DNA from 3 places in the Marinomonas sp. ATLA20 genome. Region 3 is predicted to be linked to each of the others. Evidence: predicted binding sites of a transcription regulator. Region 3 holds the regulator's gene; each other region holds the start of a gene.
What was found. The regulator LexA, encoded in region 3, represses DNA repair genes until DNA is damaged. The targets are predictions, from matches to a motif close to TACTGTNTANNTANACAGTA.

Region 1 (4,142 bases), on a different contig from region 3:
AACAGTAGCGTGCTTCAAGCCAACTTTAACAATCGTCACCTGACGCATGCCTTTGTCAGTTTGTACCATAGCCACCATGCCGGCTTTCCAACGTTTCGCACCTTGTAAATGTTTTACTGGCATTTGTTGCTGACGATCTTCATGGCGTTCGCCGTAAGCATCAGCACAAGCAACAGTGACTTCAAACTCGTCACCAACTTCTTTTCCTTCCATGGCTTTTTCAAGCCCTGGAATAACATTACCGTGACCATGCAAATACGCCGCTGGATCTTTACCCGCCGAAGTTTCGATCAACTCTTCGCCATTACGCAAAGTATAGTGGAATTGAACGACTTGATTGTCTGCAATCGACATGCTGTTTCCTCATTTTTAATTCAATAATTGAGCGCTAGCGCTTATTTTGTCTGGTTCTACTGTATCCGAGCATTATAGTGACTCTATCGAAACTTACCTAGACCCACCTTCATCTAAAAGATAGAAAGCTCTAAGAAATCTTCTTTAATAATGATGTCTTTCACCAATGAAGCTGCGGTTTTCTCAAAAGGAGAATGGTCCAGCACATAAACGGGATGTTCATCGAAATACTGCACTAAAGCTTTTTCAAAATCATCATGCAAAGACCCTAAAGTGGATCGCAGCATTTTGTCATTAAAGCTTGAACCTTCCACCTCAATTTTAGTGATTTTTGGCGCCACCAAATATAGACGGTCTTCTTCAATCCGCACACCGGATTCAAAAGAAGGATTCACTCTCGTTGTGAGTGAAAATTCTTGACCAAATGCAGTCAAGGTACCTGTCATTTTACTAATCAAATCAACCAGCACTAAACCGCCATCGCGCTCGGTAAAATCAATATGTGCCGATGTGACCACAAGATCCAAGTTGAGTGTATTACTGTCTACAGTTAGCTGAATTTGGTTCTGTTGCGGCTCAGCCAGTTGCTTAGCCACTTCCTTATTCACATCATCTTCGCTGACACGAAAACTGTTACATCCCACTAAAAGCACAGAAGTGGACACTAATAAAAATGTCGTAAAGGCTCGAATGTATTTACTCATTCCGCTCTCCTTTCATCACACTCAAGTCACGCCTTTCATACCAAAACCGCATAAAATCTTCTGTGACTTTTTGCTCTATTTCGACCGCTTCATCGGTTGGGCAAAATAGTGAGACAGTAAAAATATTAAACCCTTCAATCGTGGTCGTGATTCGAACTCTGGGCTCAGGGCCCGATATTTTTATGTCCAAACGTTTCTCAATAAGACTGTTATAACGAATTGCCACCTCATGAAAATGCTCACTGTATTCACGAATATTATTGAGGATATGCTCTTTAATTAAAAATAAATTCACATCGTCAGTAGCACGAGAAATTGAGAAAGTATGCGTCACGTATCGACGCATGTAATTCAAGTTTTGTACGGTATGCAGTAATAAAACACTATTAGGAACCACTGTAGTGCGACCAGTATATGTGTAACTGCCGCCTTTCAAATCGACTTCAAATAATGTCGTCGAGAGCCAATCACTGTCGGTTACTTCCCCTTCATAATTGGCAATGCGTATCCAGTCCCCAACCTGATACGGTCTTGTACTGGCACGATAAAAAGCCCCAACGATACAAGCAATAAATTCTTTTGTTGCGATAACCAATGCCACCATGAAAGCAGCAATTGAGATGGCAATATTCTGAAGTTCAGATGACCAAATAAGAACCAGACCGACAACTAAAAACAAATTAAATATGTTGTCGACAGTATTAATTCTTTGGCGTTTTTTATCGTGCTCAATCTTTTGATGAAGTCGAATAGCACGCTTGGTGTAACGTCGAACAATGTAAGACAATAAAATCCAAGCGACTGTTAAAACAATCTCAACATGATCCATCAGAATGGAAAAATCTAATTGGGAAAAATCAACAGACATAAAAGTGTTTCCTTTATTAAGCCCGCTACTTTAACAATCATTGTTAGGATCAACAAACAAAAGCGCTAGACAAGAGATGAAAAATAACTGTATATTTATACAGTATTATTTTTTCACGAGGTGGATTATGCCTGTAATTATTAAATATGTTGTAGAACGCGATGGAATTGAAAAAATGACGTTTACTTCGAAAGCAGAAGCCGATGCGTACGACAAACTGTTGGATACTGCCGAAGCGCTGTATGAAATCCTAGATCAAAGTGAACTAGCAGGAGACCATGGCCAAAAAGAAGCACTTTCCATGTACCTTGCACAAAGCAAAGACTCTATTTTGGACATTTTTAGCAATAAAAAGAAAAGCCCTCAGAAAACCAAAAAAACAAATAAGTCATCCAGTACACAGCTTGACCTAGCGGAAGACACTCCTAAAAAGTCGCTTGAAGACTTAGTCATAGAGCCTGATGAAGATGTGGTGTATGACGAAGAAAGCACCCTTTCCTTTGATGATGAGTTAACAAACTACCGTGAAAGTGATGCCGCATAATGCGGCATCAAAAACCCAAAAAATCAAAAAATCACGCACATAAGTCCGCAACAAAAACACTTTCATTCAAATTAATGAAATATAAGAATGAACGATGCAACCCTGCCTAAAAAAGTGAATTATATATATACAAAAAAGTATTACTTTATCTCTATAAATCCCTGTATCAGTGTTCACATTTGGTGACACTTAGTAAATAATTAGCAAGATACTGACTAATTATTTACAGACGGAAATAAAGTTGATGCAGCTAGCTCTAATATTAATGGTGATCGCGACCTTCAGTATGTGCTCTATGTACTACATATTTACTTATAGAGGAAACATTCGCTACACAAGTTGGTCTGAATATTTGCGTAAAGGGTGGCCAATTTTTGCGCCACTTAATTGCCTACTCTATTTATTTTCCTGCAAAAAAGTCCGTCGACCTATTATCGACACGCTACAATACGAAGAATTAGATGAACTAAGAAAAAACTGGGAAGTCATACGAGATGAGGCACTTACCCTACAGCATAGGGGTGAATTAGAGAACATCAACAAACCTGGATCTGACGCTTCTTATGATTTGGGGTTCCGAACATTCCATAAGTATGGCTGGAGAAAGTATTATTTGAAATGGTATGGATACACCCATACATCAGCACAGCAACAGTGTCCAAAAACCACAGAAATTCTCAGTAAGATTAAGAGCATCAACGGTGCTATGTTTGCTTACATGCCAGCAGGTTCAGAACTCACTCGTCACCTTGATCCAGTTGCCTGCTCTTTACGCTATCATTTGGGACTAGATACACCCAACTCTCGAGACTGCTTTATCAATATCGACGGCGAACAATATGCTTGGCAAGATGGCAAAGACCTACTTTTCGATGAAACCTATCTACACTTTGTGAAAAACAACACAGACCAGAGCCGTCTCATTTTAATGTGTGATTTTGATCGCCCAGTCAACATTTTTGGAAAAATCATTAACTTCTGCTACAAAGTATTGATGAAAGCCTCTGTCGTACCTAATACAGATGAAGACAAAGGTGGCTTAGCAAATAGAATTTTCAAAAATATCACACCACTATTACAACAAAGCAAAGAGCTCAAGAAAACGAACCGAAAGGCTTATAAGCGATTAAAGTATGCTGTAAATACAGCACTGCTTTTAGCGATCATGGGTCTATTAGTTGGCTTTATTCAATTCATATCTTGGTTGATGTAATAGTAGAGTAGAAAAGAAAATGAGATAAGTTCATCTCCTTCTTACCCTAAATCATCTCCGCCTACTAACGATTGGGAGTGATAATCCTTCCAGTCGTTGTTAGCGCCCTTTATTAGCACGAATTTTATACTGCGTTTTGCAGTAGCCGCGAGAAATATCGGGATTGCGCAATGCCGAATGCTTACTCGCGCGCCCTGACACCCTAGCCCGCCAGTTTCTAAAGGCTTTAGATTTAAGATTACTTCGCATTAATAAAATAACATCCGGCTCAGAAAGCCCATAAAGTGTTTGAATGGCTTCAAATGGCGTACGATCTTCCCAAGCCATTTCGATGATTCGTGACATGTCTGGAGCCAAAATATAGTCTGTAGACAAAATCATTCCTTAAGTAATAAACATGATGAGCGTTATACGAAGGGATGAGGTCAACGGATCAACTATTTTTGGCTGCAATTATTT
Region 2 (4,142 bases), on a different contig from region 3:
TTGTATAAAATTACCAGGCAATCACGACATCCTGTTGTTGCACGTTTAGTATGTGAGAGTCAACAACGAGCTCGCCAACTGAAAAGTTAGGCTGAACCTGTTTTATTGTAACACTGATATTCGCATTATTCAGCTGAGTTTGAGCTGATTGTAACTGGTTGAAAACCTCGTAGCGACGATAAACATTGAATTTATCGCCCTGTTTGATTCCTGCCAACGATCCTGCAGAAATATGTATTCTATTGCCTTCGGTACGAAAAATATTAGCAATAAATGGTTGGCAGCGTAATTGTTCGCTGGTATCCAAGGCGCTTTCTTTTAGAGCTTGTTGGACTACCTTGCCATAATGTACTGTCCAAAACTTTGCACTGCCAAAGCCTATTCTTGCATGGTCTGATACATCCCAGTTACCAATTTCGTTGTATCTATGTTCAAACAACAAGGCGCCACTGAAACCATCATAGATATAGATATCGACCACAAAGTTTCTTTCTTTATCTATTTCTTCATCTAGTAAGTCTTTTGCATTTTTATCGTCGGGGCGTCTTAGGTATAGTTCGCCAATATCTCTGATAACACCGCTTATAATATATTGCACGCCTAGCTGTTCGCTTATGCGGGTAACATTTGTTAGTGAGCCATCGTAATTGGTTGAGGATGGGGCGTTTATAAGATCAGGGTAGATGGCGATATTGGTTGCTGTTAAGGCTCTTAGGTAGCCTTGTTTATTTATTTCATCGGCAAGGTCTTTGGGAAGTTCTCTGGATATATTGCTGAGTTCTCCAAGTCTTGCCTGCTGAGGAACCTGTAATTCAAACCCAGTTACGCCAACGGTTTTCTTGTAATAGCTTGTTGGACCGGTGCTACATTGTGAGTCTGGTGTAACGTCTACGCGGGCAACAACGGTGAGAAAGTCACCGTTTTGTTCTTCGGAAATGATTCTGGCTTTTTGAACATAACCTGAACTGCGGATTTCTAAATTTGATTCAAGCTCGCCATTGTATAATTCGTCTTTAATATTGACCCTTGAGCCCGATTCTAAAACGGCTTGTTTAATCGCTTGCTGCGTTGCTCTATAGCGAGCATCAGCGATGTCATTGTTATATATGACGGCTTCACCCACAGCATCAATGCTTTTTGCAAAGCAAGATATAGGCAATAAAAATACTATTGTGACGAGCAGTAGGCGTTTCAACATGAGCATTTGTTATTCAATACTGTAGAAATTGGTCGTCGGAGTGGCGTTTTCAACATTAATAGCGCGGTATCCTGGTTGAATTCTGCAGTTTGGATCTGTTTGGACGTTCGAAGAACTTAAGCACTGGCGAAAGTTTTCTTGTAAGGCCATTTCAACAACGGTTTCGAATGTACCGTCTTCGTGTTCGCGCTGAGAGACAACTTTCGCTCCCACTAGGTAGGCATCAACATAGGTTCTTAATTCATCGTTTTGCATGACCATGTTACTCAAGGAGCTTGAACCATCAATTTTTAAACCATAAACACGCTCTGATAGGTTTCGATATGCGTCTAGCATAGAGCTGCGTAGTGTCATAATGCGCGCCTGAGATTTGGTTAGGCGTTTATTTGTCATCATTGCGGCATAGCCTGTAGCCGTCACAATGATAGGTTCTTGCTTAATAACAGCAATGGTGTTGTTGGCATTCAATGCCCCATTCTGTGGGTTGCTATAAGAAGAGCCATTGCCTACAGTGTTACCATTACAAGGTGCGACGGTTGTACATGTTGTGCCAGAGGCGCTTTGTTGACTGAGGTTTTGACAACCCGCTAGGGTGATGGCACCTATGGCTATAAAAAATATTCGAAGTGATAGTGTCATGGTGGTGCCCTTGTATGGAAGTCCTTACATTAATATCCTGAGTCTAGTAGCCACTAATTTAAATGGTGTGCTTTTCAACTAAGCGATGAATCGCTTCAGGTGTAACTATTCGTAGTTTGTTCAAAAAAGCTTTATTTTTCAATATGCCTAATCCGATGGACAAAATGTAAACCATTTTGCTCTACAGCGTCCATGTTTGGGGGCTTAAAAAAGCACTTTTTCTTTGTTTTTTGTAATAAAGTTGTTCTTTCCGTGTATTTTTTTAAATTTGTTCAATTATTCTACGGTCTGAGTGTTTTTTCTAGAAGTGTCTTTACAATGTTTTTAGAAGATGAAGGACTATTTGAAATGGTATAAACTGTTTTTTTATACAGTGCTTTTTGGGTGTTATATTGCAGAATCGTAAGATTATTCATATCGATGCTGATTGCTTTTATGCAGCGATAGAGATGCGCGACGACCCTGGTCTGCGTGATGTTCCTATTGCAATTGGTGGCCCTGAAAGTGGTCGAAGTGTGTTGTCGACCGCTAACTACGCGGCTCGTGTTTTTGGTGTGCGTTCTGCTATGCCAACGTCAGTCGCTAAGCGACTTTGTCCTGCATTGTTAGTGATACCTGGAAATATGAATAAATATCGAATTGCCTCAGAGCAAATGCACGCCATTTTTCGTGATTTTACCGATGTTATTGAGCCTTTGTCATTGGATGAAGCTTATTTAGATGTGACGAATACAACGGATTTTCAAGGTAGTGCAACACGAATAGCAGAAGAAATTCGTTCACGAATATCCAAAGAAGTAGGGATTACTGTATCGGCTGGCGTGGCGACAAACAAATTTATTGCGAAAGTGGCGAGTGATTGGGATAAGCCAGATGGTTTGACGGTGGTTACACCAGTAAAGCAGTTTGAATTTGTTTCTAATGTCCCTGTTAAGTTTATTTCTGGTATTGGTCGCGTAGCGCAAGAAAAATTAGCCGCATTGGGAGTCTTTAAATGCTCTGATTTGCAGGCTTTGGACTTTTCGGTTTTGCAGAAAAGCTTTGGTAGTATGGCATTTCGGTTATCGCAGTTTGCCCTTGGGATTGATGACCGACCAGTAACTGTTTCTCGTGAAAGGAAAAGTGTTTCTGTGGAGCATACGTTTTCAAAAGACTTACTTGATCTTCCGGCCTGTCAGGCTGTTTTGCCTCTTTTGCTTGCAGATTTAAAAAAACGGATGACAGGAAGAAACTTTGAGTCACAGCTAAGTAAATATTATCTTAAAGTGAAATTTGACGATTTTAAGCAAACCACGATTGAGCAGCCAATTAAGGCTAAATTGTCAGATGAGGTGTTTTCACAACTTTTGCAGCAGGCGTATTCTCGCTCTCGGCGTCCAGTTCGTTTGATTGGTGTAGGGTATCGATTATCGCCACCAGAACCACATCAGTTGAATTTACCTTTTGTTTAAAAATGTAAATTCCAACCAATTTTGCAGCTTCTAACTATACTGAAGAATGAATAATTCGGAGGTGCTCATTATGTTGAAACAACAGAGTAAGTTTGATTATACAAATTTAAGTATGCCTGACCCTTTGTCGCATAGGTTGCGTTTTGAAGTGGAGCAAACATTGAGTTGTTTGTATGCAGATGCTTCTTTGGTTGATCAAATGGATGAATTGTATCTCCCTTTTTCTAGTTGGCTAAGTCAAAAAGCGCATTCTGGGAAAGGGCCTTTAGTTGTTGGTGTTGGTGGTGCTCAAGGGTGTGGGAAAACCACATTTTGTAGTGTTATTAGTCGAATATTAAAGAAGGGGTTTGACCTGAACAGTATTGTAATCAGCTTGGACGACTTATATAGCACTCGGCAAGATCGGATGAAGTTTGCCAATCAAACAACCCCAATGTTTTCTGTACGAGGTGTGCCTGGAACTCATGATGTCGACTTTGCTCTTTCTCTTTTTGAGCGCTTGAAAAACCTTAAAGATGGGGAGGTGATGAAGTTTCCTCGTTTTGATAAGTCGATTGATGACCGAAAAGCGGTTCATTTATGGCAAGAGGTTCAGGGTCCTGTTGATATTGTTTTATTTGAAGGTTGGTGTGTTGGTGCGCCGCCAATGGTTGAAGGCTTGGGTCAAGCATTGAATGAGCTTGAGGCGGAAATGGATGCCGATGGTTTGTGGCGTAATAAAGTGAATCAACTCTTAAAAGAGGATTATAAGTCGTTATTTTCACAAATTGATCTGATGGCTTGGATGCAGGCTCCAGACTACAACGTTGTCTATCATTGGCGTAATAAACAAGAGCGGGTTTTAGAAAACCATC
Region 3 (4,142 bases):
AGGGTGAATATCTCGATCTTAAAGAGTTGCTACCTGAACAGCATTTTACTAAACCTGTAGCGCGTTTTAGTGAAGCAAGTTTGGTGAAAGAGCTCGAAAAGCGTGGAATTGGTCGTCCATCAACTTACGCATCTATTATTTCTACGATTCAAGATCGTGGCTATGTGCGTGTTGAAAATCGTCGTTTTTATGCTGAAAAAATGGGTGATATTGTTACTGAACGTTTGGTTGATAGCTTTAATTCTTTGATGAATTTCAGCTTTACGGCTCAAATGGAAGAGCAGTTAGATGACATTGCTGAAGGTCATAAAGATTGGATTAAAACGCTTAATGCATTTTATAAAGATTTTAGTTCTGTGCTTGCTAAAGCGGAATCGCCAGATGGCGGTATGATGCCAAATGAGCCGACTCCAACGGATATTGAATGCCCGACATGCTCTAGACCTATGCAGATTCGTACAGCTAGTACTGGTGTGTTTATGTCTTGTTCTGGTTATGCATTGCCGCCAAAAGAGCGTTGTAAAGCAACCATAAACCTGACCCGTGGTGATGAAGCAATAGCGGTCGATGATGAAGAAGGCGAGTCTAAAGCGCTGATCAATAAACATCGTTGTAAGATTTGCGGATCCGCTATGGACAGTTACTTAATGGATGAGCGCCGTAAGCTTCATGTGTGTGGTAACAACCCAGCTTGTTCTGGTTATGAAGTTGAGCATGGTGTTTTCAAGATTAAAGGCTATGACGGTCCTACGCTTGAATGCGATAAATGTGAATCAGAAATGCAGCTTAAAACAGGCCGCTTTGGTAAATACTTTGGCTGTACAAACGAGGAGTGCAAAAACACTCGTAAGCTGCTGAAAAGTGGTGAAGCTGCGCCGCCGAAGATGGATCCTGTGCCAATGCCTGACCTTGCTTGTCAGAAAGTGGAAGATCACTATGTGCTTCGTGATGGTGCGACGGGCTTATTCCTTGCTGCTAGTCAGTTCCCTCGCAAGCGGGAAACAAGAGCGCCTATGGTAAAAGAGCTGCTTCCTTATATGGATCAAATCGACCCGAAATACCATTTCTTTGCCAAAGCACCAGTAAAGGATTCCGAAGGTCGTCCAGCCATCATTCGTTATAGCCGTAAGACGAAAGAGCAATACGTCATGACGGAGAACGATGAGGGTAAACCAACAGGCTGGAAAGCATTTTATGTTGGTTCTAAATGGGTTGTTGAGGAAGGTAAGAAAAAATGAGTGGTGCTAGTTTAGCCAGCGTAACCAATCAAAAACTGGACACGGCAAGGCGTTTTATTAAGCAGAGTCAAGACACTGATGAAGTGTGGTTGAAAGTCGGGCTAGAAAGCTCGGCTATTTTCCAGTTGAGAAGTGCTCTTAACGGCTTGTTAAAAGAAGTAACCGCTGCTTATTCTTTATCTGGATCCTTGGACGTTGCTAAGCTGCTGGCAGAGTCTGAAAACAAGCAAATCGTTGTTCCTGTATTGGCTGAGTTGGCTGATTTGCTAGCACATAGTAATTCTTGGTGCTACCAATTAGATCAGGCGTATTTGGTTCAGTTCGAGTGTCGTGCGTCTATATCATCAGCGGTTCAAAGCGACAACCTGATAGGGCGTGGAAGTGATGCGGGAGCTTCCGTGAGTTTATATTTAGCCAAGTTGGTTGAATTAGTATTACGTTTTAGAGAAGAGTCATCAGAGTATTAAATATGAAAGAATCCTACCTAGAAATTGTTGAGCTAGATAACGGCGATATCGTGCTGCGTCCAGCCAGTGAAGATGGTGAGGAAACCGTTCCATTAGCAACATTGCAAATATCAGATGATACTCGGTCTTATCTAAAGGATCGTTATTTTGAATTAGCGAAATGTATGTTTCATGCAGGCATTGATTTTGTTTATTCGGATGATTCGTTTTTTGACGATGACTCGGAATATCTTGATGATGAAGATTTTCGTCCTAAAATTTTGCACTGAATAAGCGACCCTAAATCAGCTGTAATGAAACTGATGGACGCAATATAGGCTCAAATAAAAAAGCGAAGCATAAGCTTCGCTTTTTTATTTATCTAGTGTTGAAGCGAATGGGAGTATTCAAAGTCCTTGGCGAATGACACCTACCGATAGGCCTTCAATTGCAAACTCTTCGCTTTCAAGGTCAACAAGGATGTCGCTGAACTCTTCGTTTTCAGGAATGAGCCTAACGATACTGCCTTTCTGCTCGAAACGCTTAACGGTTACTTCGTCACCAATACGAGCAACGACAATTTGTCCATTGCGCACGGTGGTGGTTTTGTGAACGGCTAAGAGATCACCTTCCATTATGCCAATGTCTTTCATGCTAGTGCCTGATACAGACAAGAAGTAATCCGCTTGCGGAGAAAACATACTCGCTGGAATGTTTACATGCGAAGCAATGTTTTCCTGAGCCAAAATAGGGTAACCTGCAGCGACTTTGCCTATGACAGGTAAGCCAAGGTCGTCAACGGGCTCATCATTTGATGCGCGATCGACTAAGCGTATTCCTCTAGATGCGCCAGAAAGCATCTCTATAGCGCCTTTTTTGCATAGGGCTTTTAGGTGCTCTTCGGCTGCATTTGGGGATTTAAACCCAAGCCGGCGTGCTATTTCTGCTCTAGTCGGTGGAAAACCTGTTTCACTTATAAATTCGCGAATGGTTTCTAGTACGTCAGATTGTCTTTTGGTTAATTTAATCATAGGTTATCTGGTTGTTTATACAGTTACTGTTATTATATACAGCATTCCTAACTATACTCAATGATATAAATGCTTTCAGACGAACTAAAAAAACAGATTCAACTTGCATACCGAGCATCTTTGGATGCGAAGTCCCATAAACCAAGGGCTGGACAGCGCCAGATGATTGGTGCAATCGCTCGAACCTTGGGCAACATTAGACAAGGTTCTGAAGGCGAACGGCTTGAGGAGAAGCATGTTGCCGTAATTGAGGCGGGTACGGGTACGGGTAAGACCCTGTCGTATTGTCTTGCCGCAATACCAATTGCTAAGGCACGTGGCCTCAAATTAATTATTTCTACTGCGACAGTTGCACTCCAAGAGCAGATTTTACATAAAGAATTACCAGACTTGCTTGAGCATACTGAACTCTCGTTCAAGTACACGCTTGCTAAAGGCCGAGGCCGCTATCTTTGCTTGAATAACCTCGAAGGTTTTTTAGGATCAGAAGAGCTGGCCATGGAGGATATGTTTGCGGGCCTATTTGAACAGCACCTTCACTCAGATGACGTTAATACTGTTCTGTATCAAGAAATGGATGCCGCTTTGTCAAAAGGTGAATGGGATGGTGATAAAGATAACTGGTCTGGCATTGTTCGAGACCAGGATTGGCGACGTTTAACAACCGATCATCAGCAGTGTACTAATCGAAATTGCGCTAATTATTCCGCTTGTCCGTTTTTTAAAGCGCGCGCTGAGATTGAAGTCGCGGATGTGATTGTAGCTAACCATGATTTGGTGTTGGCAGACTTGTCATTGGGTGGTGGTGCGATTCTTACCCCACCAAAAGAAACTATCTACGTTTTTGATGAGGGGCATCATCTTCCTGATAAGGCTATTGGACATTTCCGTCATGAAGTTCGTTTACAACAAAGTATTACTTGGTTACGTCAACTGGAGAAAAATCTAGTTAATTTGAAGCAGGAGTTAACCGATGATGTCAGTTTGACTGGCCAGCTTTTGTTAAAAATCCCACAGCAAATACAAAGTATTGTTAACTTTATCCAATATGCGCAACAAGGCTTGGCTCCTTATATTCAGGGGTTGGGTTTGGATCAAGAAAACAATCAACATCGGTTTGAATTTGGTCTGGTGCCAGATGAATTGCGCCAGTTGGCTTATAGCCTACAAACGTCCTATCAAAAACTATTTAACAATATAGAAAGTATTCAAGACGAGTGTAAAAAAACGAAGCAAAATGAAGGCATGGGAGTGACGCCTGAAACGGCGGAAACTTGGCAGCCTATTTTGGGTGTTGTTATGGGGCGTCTGGAGCAATGTGTTGGCTTGTGGCGACTTTACTCAACAGTAGATGATCAGAATTTCCCGCCAAATGCTCGCTGGTTAGTTTTGTCCGGTCAAGGAATGGAACAAGATATTGAACTGGG

Region 1: AC2A4J_RS05330 (YebG family protein) is a predicted target of LexA. The motif match lies at 2,012-2,031, and genes of this name have one in related genera.
Region 2: dinB (DNA polymerase IV) is a predicted target of LexA. The motif match lies at 2,194-2,213, and genes of this name have one in related genera.

Annotation. Positions count from the first base shown of each region.
Region 1 covers NZ_JBXUKU010000002.1:198,407-202,548, reverse strand. The annotation lists gene AC2A4J_RS05345 (FKBP-type peptidyl-prolyl cis-trans isomerase) at 1-354, opposite strand, end outside; gene AC2A4J_RS05340 (DUF1439 domain-containing protein) at 468-1,058, opposite strand; gene AC2A4J_RS05335 (mechanosensitive ion channel family protein) at 1,051-1,926, opposite strand; gene AC2A4J_RS05330 (YebG family protein) at 2,054-2,470, shown strand; gene AC2A4J_RS05325 (aspartyl/asparaginyl beta-hydroxylase domain-containing protein) at 2,715-3,683, shown strand; gene AC2A4J_RS05320 (TIGR03643 family protein) at 3,783-4,028, opposite strand; gene AC2A4J_RS05315 (LysR substrate-binding domain-containing protein) at 4,141-4,142, opposite strand, start outside.
Region 2 covers NZ_JBXUKU010000014.1:2,519-6,660, forward strand. The annotation lists gene AC2A4J_RS17850 (flagellar assembly protein T N-terminal domain-containing protein) at 11-1,204, opposite strand; gene AC2A4J_RS17855 (LPP20 family lipoprotein) at 1,208-1,837, opposite strand; gene dinB (DNA polymerase IV) at 2,230-3,288, shown strand; gene AC2A4J_RS17865 (hypothetical protein) at 3,359-4,142, shown strand, end outside.
Region 3 covers NZ_JBXUKU010000005.1:205,734-209,875, forward strand. The annotation lists gene topA (type I DNA topoisomerase) at 1-1,238, shown strand, start outside; gene AC2A4J_RS10590 (DUF6586 family protein) at 1,235-1,705, shown strand; gene AC2A4J_RS10595 (hypothetical protein) at 1,708-1,974, shown strand; gene lexA (transcriptional repressor LexA) at 2,092-2,715, opposite strand; gene dinG (ATP-dependent DNA helicase DinG) at 2,785-4,142, shown strand, end outside.